One region of the Streptomyces albofaciens JCM 4342 genome, then DNA from elsewhere that is predicted to be linked to it. Evidence: riboswitches for the same ligand, from Rfam matches in the RefSeq annotation. Region 1 holds a riboswitch; the other holds the start of a gene.
What was found. A riboswitch is a leader RNA that binds a small molecule or an ion and turns the genes downstream of it on or off. The one in region 1 is predicted to bind glycine.
Positions count from the first base shown of each region.

Region 2: linked by a shared signal. The riboswitch ahead of gcvP (aminomethyl-transferring glycine dehydrogenase) and the one ahead of gcvT (glycine cleavage system aminomethyltransferase GcvT) in region 1 are both predicted to bind glycine.

Region 1 is NZ_PDCM01000002.1:2,821,530-2,826,061, forward strand. It holds gene CP973_RS32175 (PspC-like choline-binding domain-containing protein) at 75-929, shown strand; gene CP973_RS32180 (AAA family ATPase) at 1,104-1,838, opposite strand; glycine riboswitch at 2,090-2,185, shown strand; glycine riboswitch at 2,186-2,294, shown strand; gene gcvT (glycine cleavage system aminomethyltransferase GcvT) at 2,327-3,454, shown strand; gene gcvH (glycine cleavage system protein GcvH) at 3,543-3,917, shown strand; gene glyA (serine hydroxymethyltransferase) at 3,973-4,532, shown strand, end outside.
Region 2 is NZ_PDCM01000001.1:3,699,615-3,704,146, forward strand. It holds gene CP973_RS16635 (DNA polymerase IV) at 307-1,845, shown strand; gene CP973_RS16640 (PRC-barrel domain-containing protein) at 1,737-2,138, opposite strand; glycine riboswitch at 2,253-2,350, shown strand; gene gcvP (aminomethyl-transferring glycine dehydrogenase) at 2,539-4,532, shown strand, end outside.

The DNA of each region.
Region 1 (4,532 bases):
ACCGTGCACACCGCTCCGAAGGTGGCTCCAGGGTGATCTTGCCCTGCCGTTCCTACAGAAAGGCATGTCTCCTGATGGCAACGCACCGGACCGTCCCCGCCCTCGTCAGCGCGGCCGCCGCCGGAGCCCTCGCGCTCGGCGCCACGGCCCCCGCGAGCGCTTCGGACGGCCCCAAGTCCCACGAGCGCAACCAGAGCATCATCGTCGACGACATCGGCCGGCTGGCGGACGCCTCGACCGAGCTGGCCGAGAAGTCCGCCGAGGCCCGCGGCCACTCCGTGCAGGTCAGGGCCGCGCGGACCCGGCTGGACTCGGTCCTGGCCGACGCCCAGCGGCTGGCGGAGATCCTGAACAAGGACTCCGACCGCGCGACGTCCGCCGACACCGTACGGCTCGGGCTGGTGTCGCAGGACCTGCGCGTGAAGATCGACGAGCTGACCGGCCGTCGGGCCCCGTCGCCGGAGGAGCCCACCGACCCCGCGACCAGGACCGGGCAGCTGACCGAGTCGGTCTCCCGGTCGGTGGTGGACATCTTCAAGATCCTGGGCGTGGACAAGCTGGTCGGCGACCTGCGGCAGCAGCCGGCCGACGGGCCCGCCGCGCAGCCCGCGAACCGGCCGATCCCCCAGCCGGCGGGCCAGGCGGCCGACGAGTACGAGACGGACGAGCAGCCCGCCGCCCAGCCGAAGGCGCCGACCAGCGACCCGCGGCCGCCCGCGGCCGAGGCACCGCGGCAGCAGCCCGCCGACGGGGAGCAGCGCCCCGGCGACGCACCGCAGCAGCCCGCAGCGGAAGCACCCCGGCAGCAGCCCGCCGCGGAAGCGCCCCAGCAGCAGCCCGCCGAGGCCCCGCAGCAGCAGGGCACCGGCTCGCTGCTCAACTCGGTGCTGTCACTGCCCACGGTGCTCATCAAGGCCCTGGGCCTCTGAATCGGCCCGGCACCTAGCATCCAGAGGAGGCGCGGATGCGGGAGATATGCCACGGTTAGGACGGGTCTGACGGGCCGTACGGAACATTCCGTACGGCCCGTCAGCCGTACGGCCCGTCAGCACTCCGGCGCAACCGAACAAAGCAGGCATACCGTCAGGAAACCGGCATGACCCTCACTCGAAGCCGATCCGGCGCAGGGCGCCCGCCGCCGGGCGGTCCAGCAGGACGGCCGAGGTGAAGCCCGCGGGGAGCCGGGCCGCGCGGGCGCGGGCGGTCAGGCGCCGCACCGCGCGCCGGTGCCGGGCGAAGGCGTAGCCGGAGACGCCGCGCCCGCGCGAGCGCTGGCCGGAGAGCGCGACCTCGGGCGGCACGTCCAGCAGCATCAGGTGCAGCCCGCGCCCGCCGCGCCGGGCCTCGCGCGCGAGCCAGCGGCGCACCCACGCGAGCGTGCCGCAGTCGTGCACCACCACGCTGCCGCCGGAACGCAGCGCCCGCCGCAGCCCGAGATAGTGGGAGGCGCGGACCAGCGGCCGGTAGAGCGCGTACGGCAGCCGGCGCAGCCTGCCGCGTTCCCAGCGCTCCCGCACGTCCTGGGAGTCGACGCGGTGCACGGCGGCGCCCTGCCCGTCGAGGGCGGGCACCACCCGGAGCATGAGCGTGCTCTTGCCGCTGCCCGGCAGGCCGGAGACCACCACGATGTCACCGGTCGCGAAGTGCAGCTCGGCCGTCCCGTACGGGTCGGGCCGGCCCCTGAGGTCGACGACGTCCGCCGCCGCGCCCCGCGTCCGGCCGGGACGCACCACCCCGAGCGGCAGCCGCCGGGGCTCCGGGACGGCTCCCGTCGGCTCCGGGACACGGCCCGGGGGCGCGCCTCCCGGACTTGTCGCGAGCGCCGCCTGCCTGTGCACCGTGATCCCCTCCCGGTCCGGTGTCGTCCCCGTACCCGCAGAGTGTCAAGAAAAGGTAATGCGCTTCAAGGGAATCCCCCGATCAGTACCGTCCCAGGACACTGTCGTGACACCCCCGCGAACACCGGTACGACCAGGGCTCCTGTATCCGGCGATCCCGTGCGATGATGTGCCCGCCGAGTGCGGGACCGCGCCTTCGCGCGCGCGTCGCCGTACGGGTGCCACGCTCAGCCAACTGCATACCGGCCGCTTGAATCCGCGCGGGAGAGTCCCCGGCCGCCACGGCGGGGCGCCGAAGGAGCAAGTCCTCCCTTGAATCTCTCAGGCCCCGATACCGCGCGGGCGAGGCAGATCTGAAAAGCGGGCCGCCGTGGTGTGGCTCCACCCAAGGTGCAAACCGGGGCCGGTGACGGCCTTCCGGTGAACCTCTCAGGTTCCGATGACAGATGGGGAGACCGTCCTGTCACCCATGCCCGGGAGCCACCACCATGACCCAAGCCCCCCGCCGGACCGCGCTGGACGCCACCCATCGTGCCCTCGGCGCGACCATGACCGACTTCGCCGGCTGGGACATGCCGCTGCGCTACGGCAGCGAGCGTGACGAGCACGTCGCCGTGCGGACCCGCGCCGGTCTCTTCGACCTCTCCCACATGGGCGAGATCACCGTCACCGGACCGCGCGCCGCCGATCTGCTGGACTTCGCGCTGGTCGGCAACATCGGCGGCGTGGCCGTCGGCCGCGCCCGCTACACGATGATCTGCGACGCCGAGGGCGGCATCCTGGACGACCTGATCGTCTACCGCCTCGCCGAGACCGCGTACATGGTCGTCGCCAACGCCGCCAACGCCCAGGTCGTGCTGGACGCCCTCACCGAGCGGGCGGACGGCTTCGACGCCGAGGTGCGCGACGACCGGGACGCGTACGCGCTGCTCGCCGTCCAGGGCCCGGAGTCCCCCGGCATCCTGAAATCGGTGACCGACGCCGACCTGGACAGCCTGAAGTACTACGCCGGGCTGCCCGGCACCGTCGCGGGCGTGGACGCACTGATCGCCCGTACGGGCTACACCGGCGAGGACGGCTTCGAGCTGTTCGTCCGCCCGGCCGACGCGCCCGCCCTCTGGGAGGCGCTCACCGCGGCGGGCAAGGACGCGGGCCTGGTGCCGTGCGGCCTGTCCTGCCGGGACACCCTGCGCCTGGAGGCGGGCATGCCGCTGTACGGGCACGAGCTGACCACGGACACCACCCCGTTCGACGCGGGCCTGGGCCGGGTCGTGAAGTTCGAGAAGACGACGAACGGCGGCGACTTCGTGGGCCGCGCCGCCCTGGAGGCGGCCCGGGACCGGGCCGCGGCCAACCCGCCGCGCAAGCTGGTCGGGCTGATCGCCGAGGGCCGCCGCATCCCGCGCGCCGGGTATCCGGTCGTGGGCCCGGACGGCGCCGTGATCGGCGAGGTCACCTCCGGTGCCCCCTCCCCCACCCTGGGCAAGCCCGTCGCGATGGCGTACGTGGACGCCGCGCACGCCGCGCCCGGCACCGCCGGTGTGGCGGTGGACATCCGTGGCACCCATGAGCCCTACGAGGTCGTGGCGCTGCCCTTCTACAAGCGCCAGAAGTGACGCGCGCGCCCCTGTCCCGGCCGCGCCTCCGTCTCATCTGTCAAGACCCTTGCACCGAGCACGCCACCGCATCCAGGAGAATCAAGACATGAACAACCCCCAGCAGCTGCGCTACAGCAAGGAGCACGAGTGGCTGTCGGCCGCCGAGGAGGGCGTCTCGACGATCGGCATCACCGAGCACGCCGCCAACGCGCTCGGCGACGTCGTCTTCGTGCAGCTCCCTGAGGTCGGTGCCACGGTCACGGCGGGCGAGACCTGCGGTGAGCTGGAGTCGACCAAGTCCGTCAGCGATCTCTACTCCCCCGTCGACGGCGAGGTCACGGAGATCAACGAGGACGTCGTCACCGACCCCTCGCTGGTGAACACCGCCCCCTTCGAGGGCGGCTGGCTGTTCAAGGTGAAGGTCAGCGGCGAGCCGGACGACCTGCTCTCGGCCGACGAGTACACCGCCTTCACCGGCTGACCCGCCCACCCGCCGCCTGGCGGGGCCGTGCGCCCCGCGAACCCCAGGAAGAGTCATGTCGCTTCTGAACAGCTCCCTCCACGAGCTCGACCCGGACGTCGCCGCCGCCGTCGACGCCGAGCTCCACCGTCAGCAGTCCACCCTCGAAATGATCGCGTCGGAGAACTTCGCCCCGGCCGCCGTCATGGAGGCCCAGGGCTCGGTCCTCACCAACAAGTACGCCGAGGGCTACCCCGGCCGCCGCTACTACGGCGGCTGCGAGCACGTCGACGTGGTCGAGCGGATCGCCATCGACCGCATCAAGGCGCTGTTCGGCGCCGAGGCCGCCAACGTGCAGCCGCACTCCGGCGCGCAGGCCAACGCCGCCGCGATGTTCGCGCTGCTCAAGCCGGGCGACACGATCATGGGTCTGAACCTCGCGCACGGCGGGCACCTGACCCACGGCATGAAGATCAACTTCTCCGGCAAGCTCTACAACGTGGTGCCCTACCACGTGGACGACGAGACCGGCCAGGTCGACATGGCCGAGGTCGAGCGGCTGGCCAAGGAGACCCGTCCGCAGCTGATCGTGGCCGGCTGGTCGGCGTACCCGCGCCGGCTGGACTTCGCGGCGTT
Region 2 (4,532 bases), on a different contig from region 1:
GGGGCGTACGGCGCGGTGCCGGGGGCCGAGCGACCGGGCGCGAGCCCCGGCCGTATCCGGCGAGTGGCGGCGCGTCCGGCGTACGGTTCGGTACGAGGACGCCCCGTGCGCCCGTTATGACGGCTTCCCGCGCCTCTGCCGCACCATGAGGCACACAACGGCCACAGGGCCCCACCCGCTTCCGAAAGCGCCGCACAGGGCCACACAGAGTCGTCCAAGGGGTCGCGGGTGTGCCGGAGCCGCGTGGGGTTGGCGTGGCGGGGCCGGTCGGGGCGATTGTCAGTGGTGTGGGGGAGCATCGGTCGTGTGAGACGTGCGCCGACGATCCTGCATCTGGACATGGATGCGTTCTATGCGTCCGCCGAACAGGCGGCGAAGCCGAGCCTGCGCGGGAAACCCGTGGTGGTCGGCGGGATCGGCCCGCGCGGCGTGGTCTCCACGGCGTCGTACGAGGCCCGGGTCTTCGGGGTGCGCTCGGCCATGCCGACGGCCCAGGCCCGCCGCCTGTGCCCGAACGCGGCGTATCTGACCCCGCGCTTCACCCTGTACCGCCAGGTGAGCGACCAGGTCATGGAACTGCTCCACGCGCTGTCGCCGCTGGTGGAGCCGCTCAGCCTGGACGAGGCCTTCGTGGACCTGGAGGCGGGCGGCATCGCGGCCGACACGGCGGCCGTACGGGCCGTGGGGGAGCGGCTGCGGCGGGACATCCGGCGGACGACGGGGCTGACCGGTTCGGTGGGGCTGGCCGGGGCCAAGATGCTGGCCAAGATCGCGTCCGAGCAGGCCAAGCCGGACGGCCTGGTGGTCATCGCGCCGGGGTCGGAGCGGGAGCTGCTGGGCCCGATGACGGTGCGTACGCTGCCCGGCGTCGGCCCGGCCACGGCCGAGACACTGCGCCGGGCGGGCATCCACACGGTCGCCGAGACGGCGGAGGCGGGCGAGGCGGAGCTGGTGCGCCTCCTGGGCAAGGCGCACGGCACCGGGCTGTACGCCATGGCGCTGGGCCGCGACGAGCGGCCCGTGGTGGCCGAGCGGGACGCGAAGTCCATATCGGTCGAGGACACCTTCGACGTGGACCTGACCGACCGGACGCGGGTGCGGTCCGAGGTGATGCGGCTGGCGGACCGGTGCGTGGAGCGGCTGCGGGCGGCCGGGCGCTCCGGCCGGACCGTGGTGATCAAGGTGCGCAACTACGACTTCTCGACGCTGACCAGGTCGGAGACGCTGCGCGGGCCCACCGACGACCCGGGTGTGGTGCGGGAGGCGGCGGCCCGGCTGCTGGACCTGGTGGACACGACGGGCGGCGTGCGGCTGCTGGGCGTGGGCGTGACCGGGCTCGCCGACTTCACCCAGGAGGACCTGTTCGCCCAGCTGGCGACGGAGAAGGCGGCGGCCGAGGAGGCGGCCGAGCGGGAGCGCCGGGTGGCGGCGGAGGCGGCCCGGGAGGCGGCCGACGAGCCCGAGCGGCCCCGGCGCTGGCTCCCCGGGCTCGATGTGGTCCATGACGAGCACGGCGCCGGCTGGGTGCAGGGCAGCGGCGTCGGCCGGGTGACCGTACGGTTCGAGCAGCCGTGGTCCGGGCCCGGCCGGGTGCGCACCTTCCCCGTCGACGACCCGGCGCTGCGCCCCGGTGATCCGCTGCCGCTGGTGGGCGGTCCGCCGGGCGGCGAGCCCGAGGGATCCGGCGGCCCCGGTGGTCCGAGCGCCCGGCCACCCGCCCCCCAGTCCCCGGTCCCTCAGTCCTCCGACCCCGCCACTCTCCCGAATTCCGTGTCGGCCCGCGCGGCGTCCGAGCCGGGGACGGGCCCGGAGACGGAGTCGGGGGCCGGGATGTCCAGCCGGTAGTGGTGGTAGAGCTGTAGTTCCTGCTCCGGCGAGAGGTGGCGGCCCACCCCGAAGTCCGGCGCATCCCTGATCAGCTTGCGGTCGTAGGGGACGTGCAGCGCCTCGTCGACCAGGTCGCTGGGCTCCAGGGGCACGAACGCGTCCCGGCTGAAGATCCCGGTGCGTACGGCCGCCCATTCCGGTTCTCCGGTCGCGTCGTCGAGGTACACCTCGTCGACGGTGCCGATCTTGGTTCCGTTCTTGTCGAACGCCTTGCGGCCGATCAAGCTGCGGGGATCGATATCGGTCTGCACGGTCCCTCCAAGTGGTCGCAACTGCCTTGTGACAACTACCAAACGGCACATTTCATGCCCCGGCCACTCGAAGGAACGCCCGTTCGCCGCGCTGGTAGGCTGGCGAACGGCTGTCGACCCCATGCGGGAGAGTCCTTCGCCGATCATGGCGGAGGCGCCGAAGGAGCAACTCCTCCCCGGAATCTCTCAGGCTCATGTACCGCATGGACGAGGTCACTCTGGAAAGCAGGGCGGGCCACGGACGGGCACAGCGCCGGAACCCCTCCTCACCGACGGTGAAAGCCGGTCCCGCGCGCGGAACCGGTGAAGCTCTCAGGTTGCGATGACAGAGGGGGAGGCCGTCCGGGCACCAGCGCCGTGGTGCCCCGCAGAGGTCGAAACGACCAGGAGGCCCCCGCAGATGACCACCAACCGCATCTCCTTGACCGAGCTGGAACGCGGTACCCCGTTCGAGCAGCGGCACATCGGTCCCGGTCCGGAGGACCAGGCCAAGATGCTCGCGCAGGTCGGGTTCGGATCGCTGGACGAGCTCACCGCGGCCGCCGTACCGGATGTGATCAAGAGCGCGGAGGCGCTGGGGCTGCCCCAGGGCCGTACCGAGGCCGAGGTGCTGGCCGAGCTGCGGGCGCTGGCGGACCGTAACCAGGTGCTCGCCCCGATGATCGGCCTCGGCTACCACGGCACGTTCACCCCGCCGGTGATCCTGCGCAACGTGATGGAGAACCCCGCCTGGTACACGGCCTACACCCCCTACCAGCCGGAGATCTCGCAGGGCCGCCTGGAGGCGCTGCTCAACTTCCAGACCATGGTCGCCGACCTGACCGGGCTGCCGACCTCCGGCGCCTCGCTGCTGGACGAGGGCACGGCCGCCGCCGAGGCGATGGCTCTCGCGCGACGGGTGGGCAAGGTCAAGGAGGGCGTCTTCCTGGTCGACGCCGACTGCCTGCCGCAGACCATCGCCGTGATCGAGACCCGCGCCGAGCCGACCGGCGTCGAGGTCGTGGTGGCCGACCTGTCCGACGGCATACCGGCGGAGGTGGCCGAGCGCGGTGTCTTCGGCGTGCTGCTCCAGTACCCCGGCGCGTCCGGTGCCGTACGCGACCCCCGCGCGGTGATCGAGCGGGCGCACGAGCTGGGCGCGATCGTCACCGTCGCCGCCGATCTGCTGGCGCTGACCCTGCTGACCTCGCCGGGTGAGCTGGGCGCGGACATCGCCGTGGGCACCACCCAGCGGTTCGGCGTGCCGATGGGCTTCGGCGGCCCGCACGCCGGTTTCATGGCCGTACGGGAGAAGTTCGCCCGCAGCCTGCCCGGCCGCCTGGTGGGCGTCTCGGTGGACGCGGACGGCAACAAGGCGTACCGCCTCGCCCTCCAGACGCGCGAGCAGCACATCCGCCGGGAGAAGGCCACCAGCAACATCTGCACCGCACAGGTGCTGCTCGCGGTGATGGCGGGCATGTACGCCGTCTACCACGGCCCCGACGGGCTCGCCGCCATCGCGCGCCGTACCCACCGCTACGCCGCCATCCTGGCCGAGGGCCTGCGGGCCGGCGGCGTCGAGGTGGTGCACGGCGCGTACTTCGACACGCTGACCGTACGGGTGCCGGGCCGGGCCGCCGAGGTGGTCGCCGCGGCCCGCGAGGCCGGCGTCAACCTCCGCCTGGTCGACGCGGACCTGGTGGGCGTCGCCTGCGACGAGACCACCGGGCGCGCTCAGGTGCACGCGGTGTGGAGCGCCTTCGGCGTCCGGGCCGACATCGAGCGGCTCGACGCGGCCGTGGCCGACGCGCTGCCGCAGGAGCTGCTGCGCGGCGACGCGTACCTGACGCACCCGGTCTTCCACCAGCACCGCTCCGAGACCGCCATGCTGCGCTACCTGCGCCGCCTGTCGGACAAGGACTACGCACTGGACCGGGGCATGATCCCGCTCGGCTCCTGCACCATGAAGCTGAACGCGACGACCGAGATGGAGCCGGTCACCTGGCCCGAGTTCGGGCAGCTGCACCCGTTCGCGCCGGTCGAGCAGGCGCAGGGCTACCTCACCCTGATCGCGGAGCTGGAGGAGCGGCTGGCCACGGTCACCGGCTACGACAAGGTCTCCATCCAGCCGAACGCCGGCTCGCAGGGCGAACTGGCCGGGCTGCTGGCCGTACGGGCCTACCACCGCGCCAACGGTGACGAGCAGCGCACCGTCTGCCTCATCCCCTCCTCGGCGCACGGCACCAACGCCGCCAGCGCCGTGATGGCCGGCATGAAGGTCGTCGTCGTCAAGACCGGCGCGGACGGCGAGGTGGACGCGGACGACCTGCACGCCAAGATCGAGCAGTACCGTGACCAGCTCGCGGTGCTGATGGTCACCTACCCGTCCACGCACGGCGTGTTCGAGGAGCACAT